Regions from separate parts of the Kitasatospora sp. NA04385 genome, predicted to be linked through region 1. Evidence: riboswitches for the same ligand, from Rfam matches in the RefSeq annotation. Region 1 holds a riboswitch; each other region holds the start of a gene.
What was found. Region 1 has a riboswitch for cyclic di-AMP ahead of HUT16_RS09355 (C40 family peptidase). Riboswitches for the same ligand answer to the same signal wherever they lie in the genome.
Positions count from the first base shown of each region.

Region 1 (5,460 bases):
CCGCTGGTGCAACGCCGTGGACCAGGTCGAGCTGGTGGCCCGTCCGGGCGCCGAGGAGGCCCCGGAGGGCGACGCCCAGCAGGGCTGACGCGACTTCGACCGCCCCGCGTTCCCGTCCGCCCCGGACGGGGGCGCGGGGCGGACTCGTCGGCGGGGTGCTGTCGGTGCGGCACGGTAGACGGGACAATTGGCAGCAGCGGCGGACACCAACGCCCCGCCCGGCACCCGCCGGAGGGGCCCGCCCGGGATCAGGATCGGAGCCGAGGACAGTGGCGGAGGCAGCGAACGCGCCCGCGGACACGGACGGGACCGCGCCCGCCCCGGCCCCGGAGCCGCACGGCGGCACGGAGACGGCCGGACGCCCCCTGCCGGAGGGCGTGCGCCGACGGGTGGTCGGCATCGCCTCGGACGCGCTCGGCGGCATCGCGGCCGGCGAACTGCCCGCCTCGCTGCGCCCGTACGCCAAGTTCACCCCGGCCCGGCGGGCCAAGTACGCGGCGACCGCGCTGGCCGCCGCGCTGGAGTCGGACCCGGCCTTCCGGGTCCGGATAGCCGAGCGGCTGCGGCTGGGCCAGCCCGACCTGGTGCAGGCGCTGGAGGCGGGCACCGCCCCGGCCGCCGCCGACCCGATGGACGTCGCGGCCGCCGCCTACCTGGTGCGCCCGTCCGGCTGGGCCCGGCTGGTGGAGGAGGCCGGCGAGGAGGCCGAGCGGGTCGACGCCGAGGGCGCGGCCGCCGAGGCGGCCCGGCTGGCCGAGCGGCTCCAGGGGGAGCTGGCGGAGGCCCGGGCGGGCGCCCGGGCCGAGCTGGAGCGGCACCGGGCCGAGGCCGAGGGGGTGCGCAAGGAGGCGGAGTCGCTGCGCAAGAAGGTCCGCTCGCTGGAGGCGGACACCCGCCGGGCGCAGGCCGAGAGCCGACGGCTGGCCGGGGAGCTGGAGGCGGCCCGGGCCGCCGCGGCCGTCGAGCGCAGCGCCGCCGAGGGCGAGGCCAGGCGGCTGCGGCACCGGGTCGCCGAGCTGGAGGCCGCGGTGGAGAGCGGGCGGCGCACCGCCCGCGAGGGCCGCAGCGTCGAGGACATGCGGCTGCGGCTGCTGCTGGACACCGTGCTGCAGTCCGCCCAGGGCCTGCAGCGGGAGCTGGCGCTGCCGGTGACGGCGCTGCGCCCGGCCGACCTGGTGGAGGCGGTGGAGCCCGGTTCGGCCTCGCCGCACGACGTGGCCCGGCGCGGCCTGGCCGAGGACGACCCGGCGCTGCTGGACCAGCTGCTGGCCATCCCGCAGGTGCACCTGGTGGTGGACGGCTACAACGTGACCAAGACCGGCTACCCCCAACTGCCGCTGGAGCAGCAGCGATTGCGGCTGCTGGGCGGGCTGGCCATGCTGGCCCAGCGCACCCAGGCCGAGGTGACCTGCGTCTTCGACGGCCAGGACCTGGACGTGCCGGTGATCATGGCCCCGCCGCGCGGGGTGCGGGTGCGCTTCAGCCGCACCGGGGAGACCGCGGACGAGCTGATCCGCCGGCTGGTGCGGGCCGAGCCGCAGGGCCGCCCGGTGGTGGTGGTCTCCGCGGACCGGGAGGTCGCCGACGGGGTGCGCAAGGCCGGTGCCCGGCCGGTGGCCTCGGTGCTGCTGCTGAACCGGCTGGCCCGCAGCTGAGACGGGGTCAGGGGGCCGCCGGGCGGCCGGAGTGTGACGGTCCGGTGAAAGGGGGCGGGTGGTCGAGACCGGAAGCCCCCCGGGAGTGGACGCGGAGGTGGGGACTTCACTAGGGTCTGGCGTCAAACCTATATTCCGGACCATCACTCGTTGGGGTGAGTCCAGCAGGAAGAAGGAGCACCCCCTTGGCCTCCCACCGCCGTCCCAAGCAGCCGAGCCGTGCGCGGATCTCCGTGTTCACCGCCGCCGCCGCGACCGCGGTCGCCCTGACGGCCCAGGCCAGTGCGCACGCCGCCCCGGCCCAGCCGAACAAGGACGAGGTCAAGGCGCAGGTCGACAAGCTGCTGGAGGAGCAGGAGCAGGCCGCCGAGAAGTACAACGGCGCCAAGGAGCGGGCCGACCAGCTGCGCAAGCAGGCCACCGACCTGCAGGACCAGGTGGCCCGCGGCCAGGAGCAGCTGACCGAGCTGGCCTCCGGCCTCGCGGCGGTCGCCGGGGACCAGTACCGGCAGGGCGGCGTCGACCCGTCGATGCAGCTGATGCTCTCCTCCGACCCGGACCAGTACCTGACCAAGGCGTCCTCCTTCGACCAGGCCGCCAGCACCCAGGCCGAGACGCTCAAGTCCCTCAAGGACCAGCAGCGCCGCCTGGACCAGCAGAAGCAGGAGGCCGCCCAGGTCCTGCAGGAGCTGGACAGCCAGACCCAGGCGCTCAACGACGCCAAGAACGACGTCAACGCCAAGCTGGCCGAGGCGCAGAAGCTGCTCTCCAAGCTCAACGCGGCCGACCGGGCCGCGATCCTCCAGGGCGGCAGCGGCACCGCCTCGCGCAGCGCCTCCCGGGTCGACCCGTCCACCCTGCCGGCGGCCAGCGGCTACGCGGCGGTCGCGGTGAGCGCGGCGCTCGGCAAGCAGGGCTCGCCGTACGTGTGGGGCGCCACCGGTTCGAGCACCTTCGACTGCTCGGGCCTGATGGTCTGGGCGTACAAGCAGGCCGGCGTCTCGCTGCCGCGCACCTCGCAGTCGCAGGGCAGCTACGGCGTGAACGTGGGCACCGACTGGCACAACGCGCAGCCCGGTGACCTGGTCATCTACTACGGCGACCGGCACCACGTCGGCATGTACATCGGCAACGGCCTGGTGGTGCACGCGCCGCGCACCGGCGACGTGGTGAAGACGATGAAGGTCGACACCCTGCCGATCTCCACCATCCGCCGGGTCTGACGGACCGACGAACCGGACAAACGCCCCACGGGGCGACAACTGACGCATCGTGACACGCCCGGACGGGTCGGGATCCCGCTGTGATCCGCAACACGTCCGGGTGTGGCGTTTCTCGACCACATCGTGAGAATTACTACGCTGAGTGTAATGAATCGGTCACCTTCGGTCATATTTGGCAAGGTATTTGATTCAGAATCAGATTTTTTTCCGACAAGGATTTGAACGGATCACGGATCGGTTACTAGGGTCGTGCCTCGACCACCGCAGTGTCGATCGCCCAAGGGGGGCGGCGGCGGAGGTCGCCGCCGAGTCCGTGAAGCAGCGGGCAGACCGTCACCACCGGGTCTGCCGACGGGGATACCCCTGCGGGGGTGCTGTCGAACGGAGCCGGGGAACCACGTTCCCCCGGGGTGAATCGGCGCCGGGTCGGCCGCGGTGCGCGGGCGGTGAGGCGTCGTAGGGCATGTCTTCCGGCCCGAACCCGTCAGCTCACCCGGTAGGCGGTGTGAGGAAGAAGGAGTCCGCCTTCGTGGCGTCCCATCGCCGTCCCAAGCCCGTCGGCCGTGCCCGGGTCTCGATTCTCACTGCCACCGCCGCCGCTGCCGTGGCGCTGTCCGCCCAGGGCGGGGCGCACGCCGACCCCGCGCCGACCAAGGACCAGGTCAAGCAGCAGGTCGACCAGCTCAACGAAGAGGCCGAGGTCAAGACGGAGGCGCTCAACGCCTCCGTCGAGAAGCAGCAGGAGCTGCAGAAGCAGGTCGGCCAACTGCAGGACCAGCTCGCCCGGCAGCAGGAGCAGGTGACCACCGCCCAGGAGGGCCTGGCCGGCATCGCCGCCGAGCAGTACCGCACCGGGAGCATGCCGCAGACCATGCAGCTGATGCTCTCCAGCAGCCCGGACGCCTTCCTCGGCAAGGCCGGCACCATGAACGCGGTCGGCTCCACCCAGGCCGACCTGCTCAAGACCTTCAAGGGCGAGCAGGCCAAGCTGGACGCCCAGCGCAAGGAGGCGGAGGCCAAGCTCGCCGAGCTGGACGCCACCACCAAGTCCCTCCAGGCGGACAAGGAGGAGGTCCGGGGCAAGCTGGCCAAGGCCCAGGACCTGCTCAACACGCTGACCCAGCAGGAGCGCGAGCAGCTCGCCGCGGCCGAGGCCAAGGCCGCCGAGGACGCCAAGGCGAAGGCCGACGCCGCCGCCCCGGAGCGGGCCTCCCGGGACACCTCCCGGCAGGAGCTGAACGCCCCGGCGTCCTCCAGCTTCTCGGGCAACGCGGTCGGCGCGGCCGTCTCCAAGCTGGGCAGCTGGTACTCGTACGGCGCGGCCGGCCCGAGCACCTTCGACTGCTCCGGCCTGATGCAGTGGGCCTACAAGCAGGCCGGGGTGTCCATCCCGCGCACCTCGCAGGCGCAGGCCTCGGCCGGCACCAGCCTGGGCACCAACATCGCCAACGCCCGGCCCGGCGACCTGATCATCTACTACGGCGACCAGCACCACGTCGGCATGTACGTCGGCAACGGGCAGATCATCCACGCCCCGCACACCGGCGCGCAGGTCCGCTACGAGTCGGCGACCGTCATGCCGATCAACAAGATCGTCCGGATCTGACGGCCCCCCGCGACCCGCGGCCCGGTACCCCGCACGGGGTGCCGGGCCGTTCTCGTGCTGGTGTCCGATTCGCGGTCAAATATTCGTGACTGTCGGGGTTTGGACTGGATCGATCCGACTCGCTAACCTCTGCCCCCGGGCCCCCGCGAGGACGGCCGTCCGACGGCGGGCGGCGGCGGAGGCCGGCCGCAGATCGGAGCCGTCGCGCGTGTCCGTGCACCGTCGCACCCCACTGCCCGGCGTCCAGCGCCTCGCCCGCGCCCTGGCGCTCACCGCCGCCGCCACCGGCGCGCTCGGGCTCACCGTGAGCGGGGCCGCCGCCGCGCCGCTCAGCCCGGCCGATCCGGTGGGCCGCAGCGAGGTCAAGGCCCGGGTCGACCAGCTCTACGAGGAGGCCGAGCAGGCCTCGGAGAAGTACAACGCGGCCCAGGAGCAGCAGAAGCGGCTGCAGACCGAGGCCGCCGGCCTGCAGGACCAGGTCGCCGCCGGGCAGGAGGAGCTCAACCGGATGCGCGGCGACCTGGCCGCCGTCGCCGCCGCCCAGTACCGCTCGCAGGGCATGGACCCCGCGGTCCGCCTGATGCTCGACCAGGACCCGGCCGGCTACCTCACCGGCGCCCGCTCGCTGGAACAGGCCACCGCCCGGCAGGCCGACAGCCTGCGCGAGCTGGCCGAGCGGCAGCGCCGGCTGGACGAGCGGCGGCACGAGGCCGGTGCCAAGCTCGCCGAACTGGAGCAGGCCCGGCAACTGCTGGCCGCCGCCAAGGACGACGTCCGCGACCGGCTGGCCAAGGCCCAGCGGCTGCTGAACGGCCTCGCCCCCGCCGAGCGGGCCAGGATGGCCGCCGACGACGCCCGGGAGGCCCGGCAGCGCGCCACCCGGGGCACCGACCGGCTCGACCTCGGCGACCAGCCGCCCTCCTCCGACCGGGCCGCCGCCGCGCTGGCCGCCGCGATCTCCAAGATCGGTTCCCCC
Region 1 covers NZ_CP054919.1:2,151,252-2,156,711, reverse strand. The annotation lists gene HUT16_RS09370 (hypothetical protein) at 1-88, shown strand, start outside; gene HUT16_RS09365 (NYN domain-containing protein) at 270-1,655, shown strand; gene HUT16_RS09360 (C40 family peptidase) at 1,841-2,878, shown strand; cyclic di-AMP (ydaO/yuaA leader) riboswitch at 3,241-3,397, shown strand; gene HUT16_RS09355 (C40 family peptidase) at 3,408-4,484, shown strand; gene HUT16_RS09350 (C40 family peptidase) at 4,693-5,460, shown strand, end outside.

Region 2 (5,460 bases), 5.8 Mb from region 1:
GGACGTCGGCATGTTCCTGTTCGGTCTGTGGCTGCTCTCCTTGGCCCCCGGCCTGGGGATCGCCGTGCTGGTCGGCCGCCGTGGCAAACGCCTCGGTCGGCCGCCCCGGACGGGGCCCGGCCCGTCCCTCCGCCCGGGTGGCCTGGGCCTCCGCCCGGGTGGCCTGGGCCTCACCGGGTTCCTGGGCATCGCCGGGTTCCTCGCCCTGCCCGCGCTGGCCCTGCTCTCCGGCATCGTCTCCCTCTTCCTCTGACTCTGACCACCCGCCGCCCGGCTACCGCTCTTCCTCTCCCTTTCCCTGCGTCTCCTGCTGCTCCGCCGCTCCCTGCGGCCTCCGCCCGGGACCACAGCCGGACCGCCCCAGCCGAACCGCTCACCGACGGTGCTTCGGCCGACGGATGATCCGGTTTCCCCGGCCGTCTTCGGGGGCGTCTCGCACCTCCGCGGCACCACGGTGGCGCCGACCGTCACGGGGCAGGGCGGTGACCTGCCCCCATCCGCGGCTCGCCACACTCCGATGGTTCACGGACGGCTGGATCCATGAACGGGGTCACGTTCCCACCGCCACCCCCGGAGCAGGCTCCCGGCCTCCGCAAGCCACCCCGGCCGGCGGGCTCGCCGGCAGGCGGCGGACGGCGGGAAGGGCGAGCAGGGCGAGCGCGGCCGGTACGGCGAGGGCGGTCATCCCGAACAGGGCGGGGCGCACTCCGAGGCCCTCGGAGAGCGGGCCGGCCAGTACCAGCCCCAACGGCATCAGGCCGACGGCGAGCAGGTGGTCGTAGGAGCTGACCCGGGAGAGCACCTGCTCCGGTATGTGCACCTGGAGCGAGGTCTCCCAGAGCACGAAGAACAGGGACACCCCCACTCCGGTGACCGCCTCCAGCGCGGCGATCACCCAGACCGGCGCGCCGGACCCGATGATCAGCGCCTGGCAGGAGGCGACCGCCATCGCCACCGCGGCGACGGCCATCGGGCGGGCGGGTTTCAGGCGGTAGGCGCAGACGTCCCCCACGATCGAGCCGAGGCCGAACGCGATGACCACCACGGCCCACGCCCCGGCACCGCCCCACTCGCGCTCCGCCAGCACCGGCCCGAACACGAACACCGAGGGCAGCACCACCACGTGGTAGACCGCCATCGCCAGCATCCCCGACCACACCCACGTCCGGCTGCGCACCTGCTGCCAGCCGATCCGCAGCTCGGCCAGGAAGCCGAGCCGTTCGGCCCGCGCCACCCCGTCACCGGCGTCACCGGCACCGCCCGGCCCGCCGCTGACCGACCCGCCGCCGACCGGGCCCAGCCGGGCCAGGACGGCGGCGCTGACGGCGAAACTCGCGGCGTCCACCGCCAGCGCGCCGCCGGGCCCGACCGCCGCGATCAGCGCACCGGCCAGCGCGGGCCCGACCACCAGCCCCGTCGACTGCACGAACCCGCGCAGCGCATTCGCCTCGCGCAGCCGGTCGGCGGGGACGAGCAGGGGCAGCAGCCCGGTGGAGGCGGGGAGGAAGAAGGCGTCGGCGACACCGAACAGCGCCATCAGCAGTGCCAGCAGCCCGACCCTGGCGTTGCCGGTGAGCAGCAGCACGGCGGCGGCCGTCTGGACGGCGCAGCGCACCAGGTCGGAGGCCAGCATGATCCGCTGCCGCGGTATCCGGTCCGCCCAGACTCCTCCGGCCAGGGTGAACACCAGCAGCGGGAGCAGTCCGGCGGCCGTGACCAGGCCGACGTCGGCGGCCGAGCCGCCGATCGACAGCACCGCGAAGGGCAGCGCCACGAACGACACCCGGTCTCCCAGGACCGACAGCGACTGGCCGACGAACAGCCGGGCGAACTGGCGCTCGGCACGGAGCACTTCGGGAATCAGGGCACCCACGGAACCTCCTCGACGGATTCGACGGACTCGACGGCACGCCCGCGGCACGGGGACGGCGAGCACGGCGATCGTAGGAAGCCACCGGATCCCCTGTCGCGCGATTTATCCGCAACGCCGACAATGCCCCGATTCGATCGAATTCCCTTGTCCAGAACGGTAGTTGATGCCCCGAGCCCGCTTCCGCCACCGAACCGGGCCGCCTGCCTTCCCCGTTCGCGGCCACCCCAATCCGACCGATCGGACAGACTTCTCCAGCCGATCCGCCGACCCTCCGCCATCCGACGGACGTCCACCACCGCCCGAGGCACCGTCAACCGGTCGTCCACACACCACGCGGCCGCCTGCGTGACGGAGGCGTGATCCCGGCGCGACGCGCTTGTGATTGGCCCGTTCGAGTGAATAGGCTCCTCCCAGCCCGCACCGCCGGGCCCCGCGCGCGAAACGCCGAGCCCTGTCCGCCGCGCCGTCGGGTCGACCACCACACCCTTGGACAGGGGCGGGGGAACCACGATTGTTGCCGTCCCCCACGGCTAGGGGTGAAGCCGTCCGCACCGGGTGACCGGGGTGCGACGGCCGGGCCTCCCTCCCGGTCCGAACCCGACAGCTCACCTCGCAGGCGTGCGGAGAGGATCTCGCATGCTCTTCACGGGTTCGGGACGTCACCGTCGGCAGGGTCCGGCGGAGAAAGCCGCCGAGCGCGCGATCGCGGCGGCCGGCGTGGCCGGTGTCGGCATCGCCCTGCCGCTGCTCGCCGTGACCGGCGCGCAGGCCGCGCCGAGCGCGGTCTGGGACCGGGTCGCCGACTGCGAAAGCGGAGGGAACTGGAGCTCCGACGCGGGCAACGGCCTCTACGGCGGTCTGCAGATCAACGCCCAGCGCTGGACGGACTACGGCGGCACCCAGTACGCCCCGCTGCCGAACGGGGCCACCCGCAGCCAGCAGATCGCCGTGGCCGAACGCATCCTGGCCACCGAGGGCCCCTCGCCCTGGTCCTCGTGCGCGGACGACTCGGGCCTGAACATCGTCAGCGCGCCGGGCGTCGTCGACGCCAACGACTCGGCGGACGAGACGGGTTCGCTGCGCGGCGCCCGCGGCGTCGCGGCGGTCAACGCCGCTCCGGACGGCAGCACCGTCCCGGAGGGCAACAGCGCGCCGGTCTTCTCCGGCCTGCCCGGCTACGACCCGGTCTCGCACGTGTACTGGTACGAGAAGAACGGTGCCTGGTTCTGGACCAGCCACCAGAGCCTGTACGAGCGCTACGTGCAGCTGACGAACCCCCAGCCGCAGCCGAGCGCGCCCACCTCGGCCACCCCCACCCCGGAGGCCCCGGTCACCCAGCCCGTCCCGCCGGTCGCCCCCGGCACCCCGCTGGTGCCCGCCGACCCGACCGCCACCCCCAGCCCGAGCGCGCCCGTCGACGGCAGCAACGGCGGCAACAACGGCGACGGGAACGGCAGCAGCGACAACAACGGGAACGGCAGCGGCCTGTTCCCCACCACCCCGGCCACTCCATCGCCCGGCACGTCGCCCAGCCCGTCCGACGGCACCGGCACCTCCGGCACCGCTCCGGACGCCTCGCCCACCGGCACCGCGACGGCCCCCGCCCCGGACGCGTCCACCGCGCCCGCGGCTCCGGCCGGATCGACGGCCACGCCGTCCACGACGGCCCCGGCGGCGACCTCGTCCGCGCAGGCGTACACCGTCAACCCCGGTGACACCCTGGCCGCGATCGCCCGCGAGCACGCCCTGGACGGCGGCTGGTCCGGGCTCTACCAGTCGAACCAGCAGGTGGTCGGCGAGAACCCGGACCTGATCCGTCCCGGCCAGGTGCTGGAACTGGGCTGACCGGCGCGGCTCCGGCCCGCGCCCGGCTGAGCCGCCGTCACTTCGGGACGGCGGCCAGCCCGGTGCAGCCGCGCAGGCCGTCGCGGCGCTGCTGGGCGGCCTTCGCCGCGCTGCCGGTCTGCGGGACGGGGATGCCCCGACCGTCGATGTGGGCGGGCGTGAAGGCCTCTCCGGTGACGCGGCCGTCGGCGGTGACGGTGAGCGTGGTGACGCCGGTCTCGTCCGAGGCGGTGTAGTTCGAGGTGCCGTACCAGAGGAAGTTGCCGAAGCCGTACGCCACGTAGGTCTTCCCGAGCATGCCCGCGCCGAGCATGGTGTGGGCGTGGGTGCCGACCACGGCGGTGGCCCCGGCGGCGGCGAGCTTCTCGGCGAGGGCGCTCTGCGCCCGGGTCGGGCAGGCCACGCCCTCGTCGCCCCAGTGCAGGTAGACCAGGACCACGGGTGCCTGTGCCTTCGCCCCGGCGACGGCGCGCAGCAGCGCACCCTCGTCGAGGGCGGAGGCGATGCCCGGTTTGTGGGCGCCGGCCCGCCACTTCTGGTTGGTGATCTCGTTGACCTGGCTGGCCGCCAGCACGGCGACCTTCACCCCGCGCACCGTGGTGACGTGGGGGGCGTACGCCTCCTCGGCGTCCTTGCCGATGCCCACCACCGGTATCGGGGAGGCGGCCTTGGCGGCGAGGGTGTCGGCGAGGCCGTCGGGGCCGAAGTCGACGGCGTGGTTGTTGGCCTGGGAGACCACGTCGACGCCGGCGTCCTTGAGCGCTTCGAGCGCCCTGGGCGTGGTGCGGAAGGTGTAGGTCTTGGGTTCGGCCCTGCCGCGGGAGGTGATCGCGGTCTCCAGGTTGAGCACCGCCAGGTCCGCGGCGGAGAGCGTGCGGGAGATCGGGCCGAGCGCGGTGTCCGCCGTCGCGGCGCCGAGCCGGGAGGCGGTCCGCCCCTCGAAGTGGACGTCCCCGGCGAACGCCACCGTGATGCTGCCGCCCGCGCCGCTGTCCGCCGGGCCGGAGCCGGAGCCGGTCGGGGTGCCGCTGCCCGGGGCGCCGGGGGTCGGCTCGGCGGGGGTCGGAGCCCCGGACGCCGAAGCGGCGGACGTCGGCGGGGCCCCGGCGACCGTGGCGCCGGCCGTGGCGGCCCGGTCCCCGGACGGGGACGGTCCGCCGCACCCGGCGACGGCAGCGAGCAACAGGACTGCGGTGGCGGCGGCGGTGGTGCCGACCGTGGCGCTACGCATGAACGGACCCCCCGGCGGTTCGGTGACGACGCACTTTATCCGCGCCGCTCGAACACCGGAAGTACACATCGGCGCCGCACTGTCACGGTTGCGCCCCGAAGCCGCCGGAGCAGCTCACCGGCCCACCGCCCGGCCGCCGGTCCGGCCATCCGCCCGGCGGTCGACCGCCGTTCGACCACCGGGCTCAGGCCACCACCCCGGCCGCGCGCAGCAGCCAGCGGTTGGTGCGGCCGACCAGCCCGGCCTTGTCCAGCACCGAGACGACCTTCCCCGCCATCTCGACCTTGGTGGCCCGCCAGTGGGGGTTGGCACGGGCGACGGCCCGGCCGGCCTTGGGGTCGATGCCGACGGCGGCGTAGAGCCGGGGGTGGATCAGCGCGGTGGTGGCGTAGTAAACGATCAGCCCGATGAACAGCTGTTCGTACCGGCGGCGGACCGGGCCGAGGCGCTTGCGGACGAGCTCCTCGCGGGCGTAGCTGATGTGCCGGGCCTCCTCGATGACGTGGATCCG
Region 2 covers NZ_CP054919.1:7,990,813-7,996,272, reverse strand. The annotation lists gene HUT16_RS35440 (hypothetical protein) at 11-253, shown strand; gene HUT16_RS35435 (MFS transporter) at 551-1,873, opposite strand; cyclic di-AMP (ydaO/yuaA leader) riboswitch at 2,340-2,506, shown strand; gene HUT16_RS35430 (transglycosylase family protein) at 2,510-3,718, shown strand; gene HUT16_RS35425 (CapA family protein) at 3,756-4,949, opposite strand; gene HUT16_RS35420 (diiron oxygenase) at 5,134-5,460, opposite strand, start outside.
Region 2: linked by a shared signal. The riboswitch ahead of HUT16_RS35430 (transglycosylase family protein) and the one ahead of HUT16_RS09355 (C40 family peptidase) in region 1 are both predicted to bind cyclic di-AMP.

Region 3 (5,460 bases), 440 kb from region 1:
CTCGAAGGAGACGGTCTCGCCGTTGGTGTCGGTGACCTTGGCGGCCTCGACGACCAGGGCCAGCGCCTTGCCGCGGGCGACCTCGCCGACCAGGAGCTGCACCTGGCCGCCCTGGACGACCTGCTGGGCGAACTGGTCCGGGGTCAGACCGGAGCCGGCGGCGCGGCGGATGAGGTGCTCGGTGAGCTCCTCCTGGTTGACGCCCAGCTCCTCGTTCTTGACGATCTGGTCCAGCACGAACTGGGTCTTGATGCCCTTCTTCGCCTGCTCCTCGGTCTCCTTGTCGTAGTCCTCGCGGGACTTGTCCTGGGAGGCGAGGTAGGTGTCGAGGGTCAGGCCCATCGGCTCCAGCTGGTGGTGCTCCAGGTTGTGCTTGCGGGTGCCGATCTCGTCCGCGAGCAGCTTCTCCGGGTAGTCCATCTCGACCCGCGAGAGCAGCTCGTCGAGGACCTTCTCCTGGGCCTGGGTGGCCTGGTCGAACTCCTTCATCCGCTCGAGGCGCTTGACGGAGTCCGCGCGGAGCTCCTCCAGGGTGTCGAACTCGCTCGCCAGCTGCGCGAACTCGTCGTCCAGCGCCGGGAGTTCCTTCTCCTGGACGGCGGTCACGGTGACGGTGACCTCCGACTCCTTGCCGACCTGGGTGCCGCCCTTGAGGGTGGTGGTGAAGGTCTTGGACTCACCGGCGGACAGGCCGACCACGGCCTCGTCGATGCCGTCCAGCAGGCGGCCGGAGCCGATCTCGTAGCTCACGCCGGTGGCGGTGCCGTCTTCCGGCACCTCGCCGTCGACCTTGGCCTCCAGGTCGACCACGACGATGTCGTTCTCGCCGGCGGCGCGCTCGACGTCCTTCACGGAGGCGAACCGCTCGCGCAGCTGCTCCAGGGACTTCTCGACGTCCTCGTCGCCGACCTCGATCGGGTCGACCACGACCGCGATCTCGGCGAACTCGGGCAGGGTGACCTCGGGGCGCACGTCGACCTCGGCGGTGAACTTGAGGTCACCGCCGTCGGCCAGGTTCTCGACACCCTCGATCTCGGTGATGTCGGGCTGGCCCAGGACGTCGATCTGGCCCTCGTCGACGGCCTGCGTGTAGAAGCGCGGAAGCGCGTCGTTGACGGCCTCCTCCAGCACCGCGCCACGACCGAAGCGCTGGTCGATCACCTTGTTCGGGATCTTGCCCTTGCGGAAGCCCGGAACGGTGACCTGCTGGTTGATCTTCTTGTACGCCGCGTCGAGGCTGGGCTTGAGCTCCTCGAAGGGCACCTCGACGGTGAGTCGAACCCGGGTCGGGTTCAGAGTCTCGACGGCGCTCTTCACGGTTGGGTCTCCTAGGGGGCTTGCGGTCAGGGCGATAGGCGGTTGGGGCTGCATTGCTGTCCGTACTACCGCCAGCGGTCCATCCTACCGGTACCACGAAAGCGACTGTGCCCGGCACCGGGGCCGGACCGGGGGCGGCCCCGCACGGGGCCGCACGGGGTGCCGGAACGACAACAGGGCCCCGCCCTCCGACGAGACCCTGCCGCACACGGTCGGGGTGACCGGATTCGAACCGACGGCCTTCCGCTCCCAAAGCGGACGCGCTACCAACCTGCGCCACACCCCGTGGTGCCGAGCAGAAGAGTACACGTCGGCCCGCCCCCGACCGGGGCGATATCGGCGAGCCGACAACGGCGAAGGAGTGTGCAATCCACCGACCCGACCAGGTACGCTGAGCCAGTCCTCACCACCCTCGCGGTGGCGACGGACGCTCCTGTGCGGGTGTAGCTCAATGGTAGAGCCCCAGTCTTCCAAACTGGTCACGCGAGTTCGATTCTCGTCACCCGCTCCACGAGGCCGACGGCCCCGACCGCACCAGCGGCCGGGGCCGTCGCCGTTCCCGCCCCGGAACGGCCCGAAGGCCCCGCGCAGCGGATCGCGGGGCCTTCGGGGGTGGTGCCGGGGATCAGACGTTGACGCCGTGGGCCGCCAGGTAGGCGACCGGGTCGATGTCGGAGCCGTAGTCCGGGGTGGTGCGGATCTCGAAGTGCAGGTGCGGGCCGGTCACGTTGCCGGTGGCACCGGACAGGCCGATCTGCTGGCCCGCGGTCACGGACTGGCCGGCCGAGACGGAGATCGAGGAGAGGTGCGCGTACTGGGCGTACTTGCCGTCGGCGAGCTTGATGACGACCTGGTTGCCGTAGGCGCCGCCGTTGCCGGCCGAGACCACGGTGCCGTTGGCGATCGCCTTGAGGCTGGTGCCGGTGGCGACCGGGAAGTCGATGCCGGTGTGGTAGCCGCTGGACCAGCTGGAGCCCGCCACCTTGTAACCGGTGGTGACGCTGCCCGGCGCGGGGGCGACGTAGCCGGAGGAGGAGCTCGCGGAGGAGCTGCTGCCGCCGGTGGTGGTGGAGGTGGTGGTGGAGGTGGTGGCGGTCGACGACTTCGCGGTCGACGACTTGGCGGTCGAGGACTTCGCGGTCGAGGACTTCGCGCTCGACGACGAGGAGGTCGACTCCTGGGCCTGGGTCTTCTCGGTGCCGGTGCTCGACTTGGCCGAGGTCTTCGGGGCGGCGGCGGGGGCCGCGGCGTCCGAGGAGGTGGTGGCGGAGCCCGTCGCGGCCTTGCCGTTGACGGTCAGCTGCTGGCCCGGGTAGATCAGGTTCGGGTTGCCGCCGATGACCGAGCGGTTGTCCTGGTAGAGCTTCTCCCAGCCGCCGTCGACGTTCTTCGCGTCGGCGATCTTGGAGAGGGTGTCGCCGGCGGCGACCCGGTAGGACTCGGCGGCGGCCGAGGAGGCGGCGCCGTGGTCGGCGACGGGGGTGGCGTCGACCGAGACGCTGGCCCACGAGCGGCCGCCGTCGTGCTGGTCGGTGGTGCCGTGCGCGGAGGCGGCGGTGGCCGGGAGGCCGACCGCGGCGCCGGCGACGCCGACGGCGATGGCGATGCGGGCGACGGTGGCCAGGCGCGGCTTGCGGTGCTTGCCCTGAGCGGACATGAAGCTGTTCCTCTCCGACGCCTACGAGGTGAGCTGTCGGGTTCGGGCGAGAGTTGCCCGGCCGCGTTCTCCGCGGCTTCACCCCGAGCCGTTCCCGTGCGTTCCGGGCCCGGCGTACTACCTGTGGTTCCCCCGCTCCTGCCGTGGCGTGGTGTCTGGTCGGCACCGAACGGCGGCAGGACTAGGCGTTCCGCTCGGTGGCCCACCCGGCCGATGTCCGGGCTGCGGAGGAAGCAAAACCCACGGCTCACGGAGCTGGCAAGCGCCGGTAGGCCCCGTTCCCGGGCTCGGGAGGGGGCTGACGGTCCGCCAGGTCACGCTGTGCCGTCGGGGGGCTGCGGTGCGCGTACGGGATCATGACCGTGCGCCCACGAACCATGTACGGTGGGCGACTTCGGCCACCGTGCGCGTCCGGGCGCCGACCCCGCGTGACGCGGCGGGTGACCCTGGTCACCCGCGGGCAGGACTCTGCGACGGCCGGGGGCGTCTCCCGTCCGTCGGAACGTGCGCTCCGGGGTCGGGCGAGTCAGCCCGCGATGCCGGAGATCGCCTTGGAGACGGACTGGAGGAACTGGGTGATCGGGGATGCCATGTTCGACTGGCTGAGCATGAAGCCGAATAGCGCCGCCATGATCGCGTGACCGGTCTTCAACTGCTTGTTGCGGATGAAGATGGCGACGATGATGCCGAACAGGACCAGGGCGGAGACGGAGAAGGCCACCGGGACTCACTTCCTCGATTCGTGGCGGGGATTCGGGTCGGAACCGGCGACGGCTCCAGGCGGAAACCGGCCCGTGCCCCCCGTGTCCCCACCACTCCATCCGGACTCAGTGTGGTCGCTCGTGCGGAGTGCGTAAAGGACTTGCCCAGTCACCCGGGGCCCCAACCCGGGTGCTGGGGCTGATTTCCGCCGACCGTGACGATAGCGGACGGGTCCTGACGGGCCGTCGGTGGGATGCGGTCCGCCACGGCCGGGGCGGCAAAGCGGCAGGCAGACCGGGCATCCGCCCACCGACCGGGTATGCCAGTGGAATTGGCCGAAGATCAACGCCCTGGTTTGACACTCCGTGGGCACTTCCTGCTCACCCTTCGTGCACTCCCGCCACCGGCGGCGGCCCGGGGCGCGGCGCCCGCGCACGGGCCCCGGCCCGCGGCGCCCGGCGGCGCCCGGTGACGTTCAGCGGCGCCAGACCAGCAGCACCGCGCGGTCGTCGTTGACGTGCTTGGCGACGCTGTCGATCAGCCGGACCGCCGCCCCCGAGCGCCCGGCCACCGGGGTGGTGGCGACCAGCCGGTCGGCCTCGCCCATCAGCCGGTCCATGCCCTCGTCCAAGTCCCGGCCGGGGATCTCCACCATGCCGTCGGTGCACAGCATCAGCACGTCGCCGGGGCCCAAAGTACCGCGCACGCCTTCGAACTTGGCGCCGTCGTAGACACCGAGCAGCGGCCCCTCGGCCTCCTTGACCTCCCAGTGGCCGGCCCCGGCGAGGCGGTGCATGCCGGGGAGGTGGCCGGCCGAGAGGAGCTCGTACTCGCCGGTGTCCAGGTCGAGGACCAGGTGCGCGGCGGTGGCGAAGCCCTCGGCCCAGTCCTGGCGCAGCAGGTAGCCGTTGGCGGCGGGCAGGAAGTCGTGGGCGGGCAGCGAGCCGAGGAGTCCGCCGAAGGCGCCGGAGAGCAGCAGGGCGCGGCTGCCCGCGTCCATGCCCTTGCCGGAGACGTCGGCGAGGACGACTTCGAGCACCCGGCCGCCGGGGCCGGTGCGGGCGGCGACCATGAAGTCGCCGGAGAAGGACTGGCCGCCGGCCGGGCGCAGCGCGGTGTCGGTGTGCCAGCCGTCGGGCAGCCGCGGGACGCGGCCCTGCACCCGGATCCGCTCGCGCAGGTCGAACAGCATGGTGGAGCCGCCGCGCCAGGGCACGCCGATCCGGCGGCGGAACTGGGCGACCAGCAGCCCGGCGACGCCGACCGCGCCGACCACCAGGGCGGCGCCGGGGGTGACGCCGTGGGTGTACGCCTCGGGGCGCTCGCTGGCCACCTGCTCCCCGGTGTGCACCACGGACTCGGTGATCAGGCCGGCGGCCGCGGCGGCGTACAGCAGCACCAGGGTGCCGGGGCGCAGCAGCAGCGCGCCGGCCAGGATCGGCAGGACCAGGGCGGTGGGCGGGGCCCAGTCGGGGACGGCGACGTTGAGCAGCACCAGCAGCGGGACGGCCAGGGCGAGCGCGGCGAACGCCCACCAGTCGGCGCCGTCGCCGCGGAAGTAGTCGACGCCGGTGCGGCGCAGCCTGCGCCGGGCCCGGTACAGCGCCGCGCGCAGCCGGGCCGTCACGGGTTCGCGGGACGGCGGGCCGCCCCGGCCCGTCGCACTGGGACGCGCGCTGCCGGCCATGGGGACCGACCTTATCCACCGCCGGTGCCCGCGTCGACGGGCCGGGTGGCACCGGGTGCAGCGGAGGTGGCACGCCCGGCGGGTTTCGGCCGCCCGG
Region 3 covers NZ_CP054919.1:2,590,080-2,595,539, forward strand. The annotation lists gene tig (trigger factor) at 1-1,317, opposite strand, end outside; tRNA gene HUT16_RS11295 (tRNA-Pro) at 1,530-1,603, opposite strand; tRNA gene HUT16_RS11300 (tRNA-Gly) at 1,755-1,828, shown strand; gene HUT16_RS11305 (M23 family metallopeptidase) at 1,943-2,974, opposite strand; cyclic di-AMP (ydaO/yuaA leader) riboswitch at 2,980-3,133, opposite strand; gene HUT16_RS11310 (hypothetical protein) at 3,501-3,695, opposite strand; gene HUT16_RS11315 (PP2C family protein-serine/threonine phosphatase) at 4,152-5,363, opposite strand.
Region 3: linked by a shared signal. The riboswitch ahead of HUT16_RS11305 (M23 family metallopeptidase) and the one ahead of HUT16_RS09355 (C40 family peptidase) in region 1 are both predicted to bind cyclic di-AMP.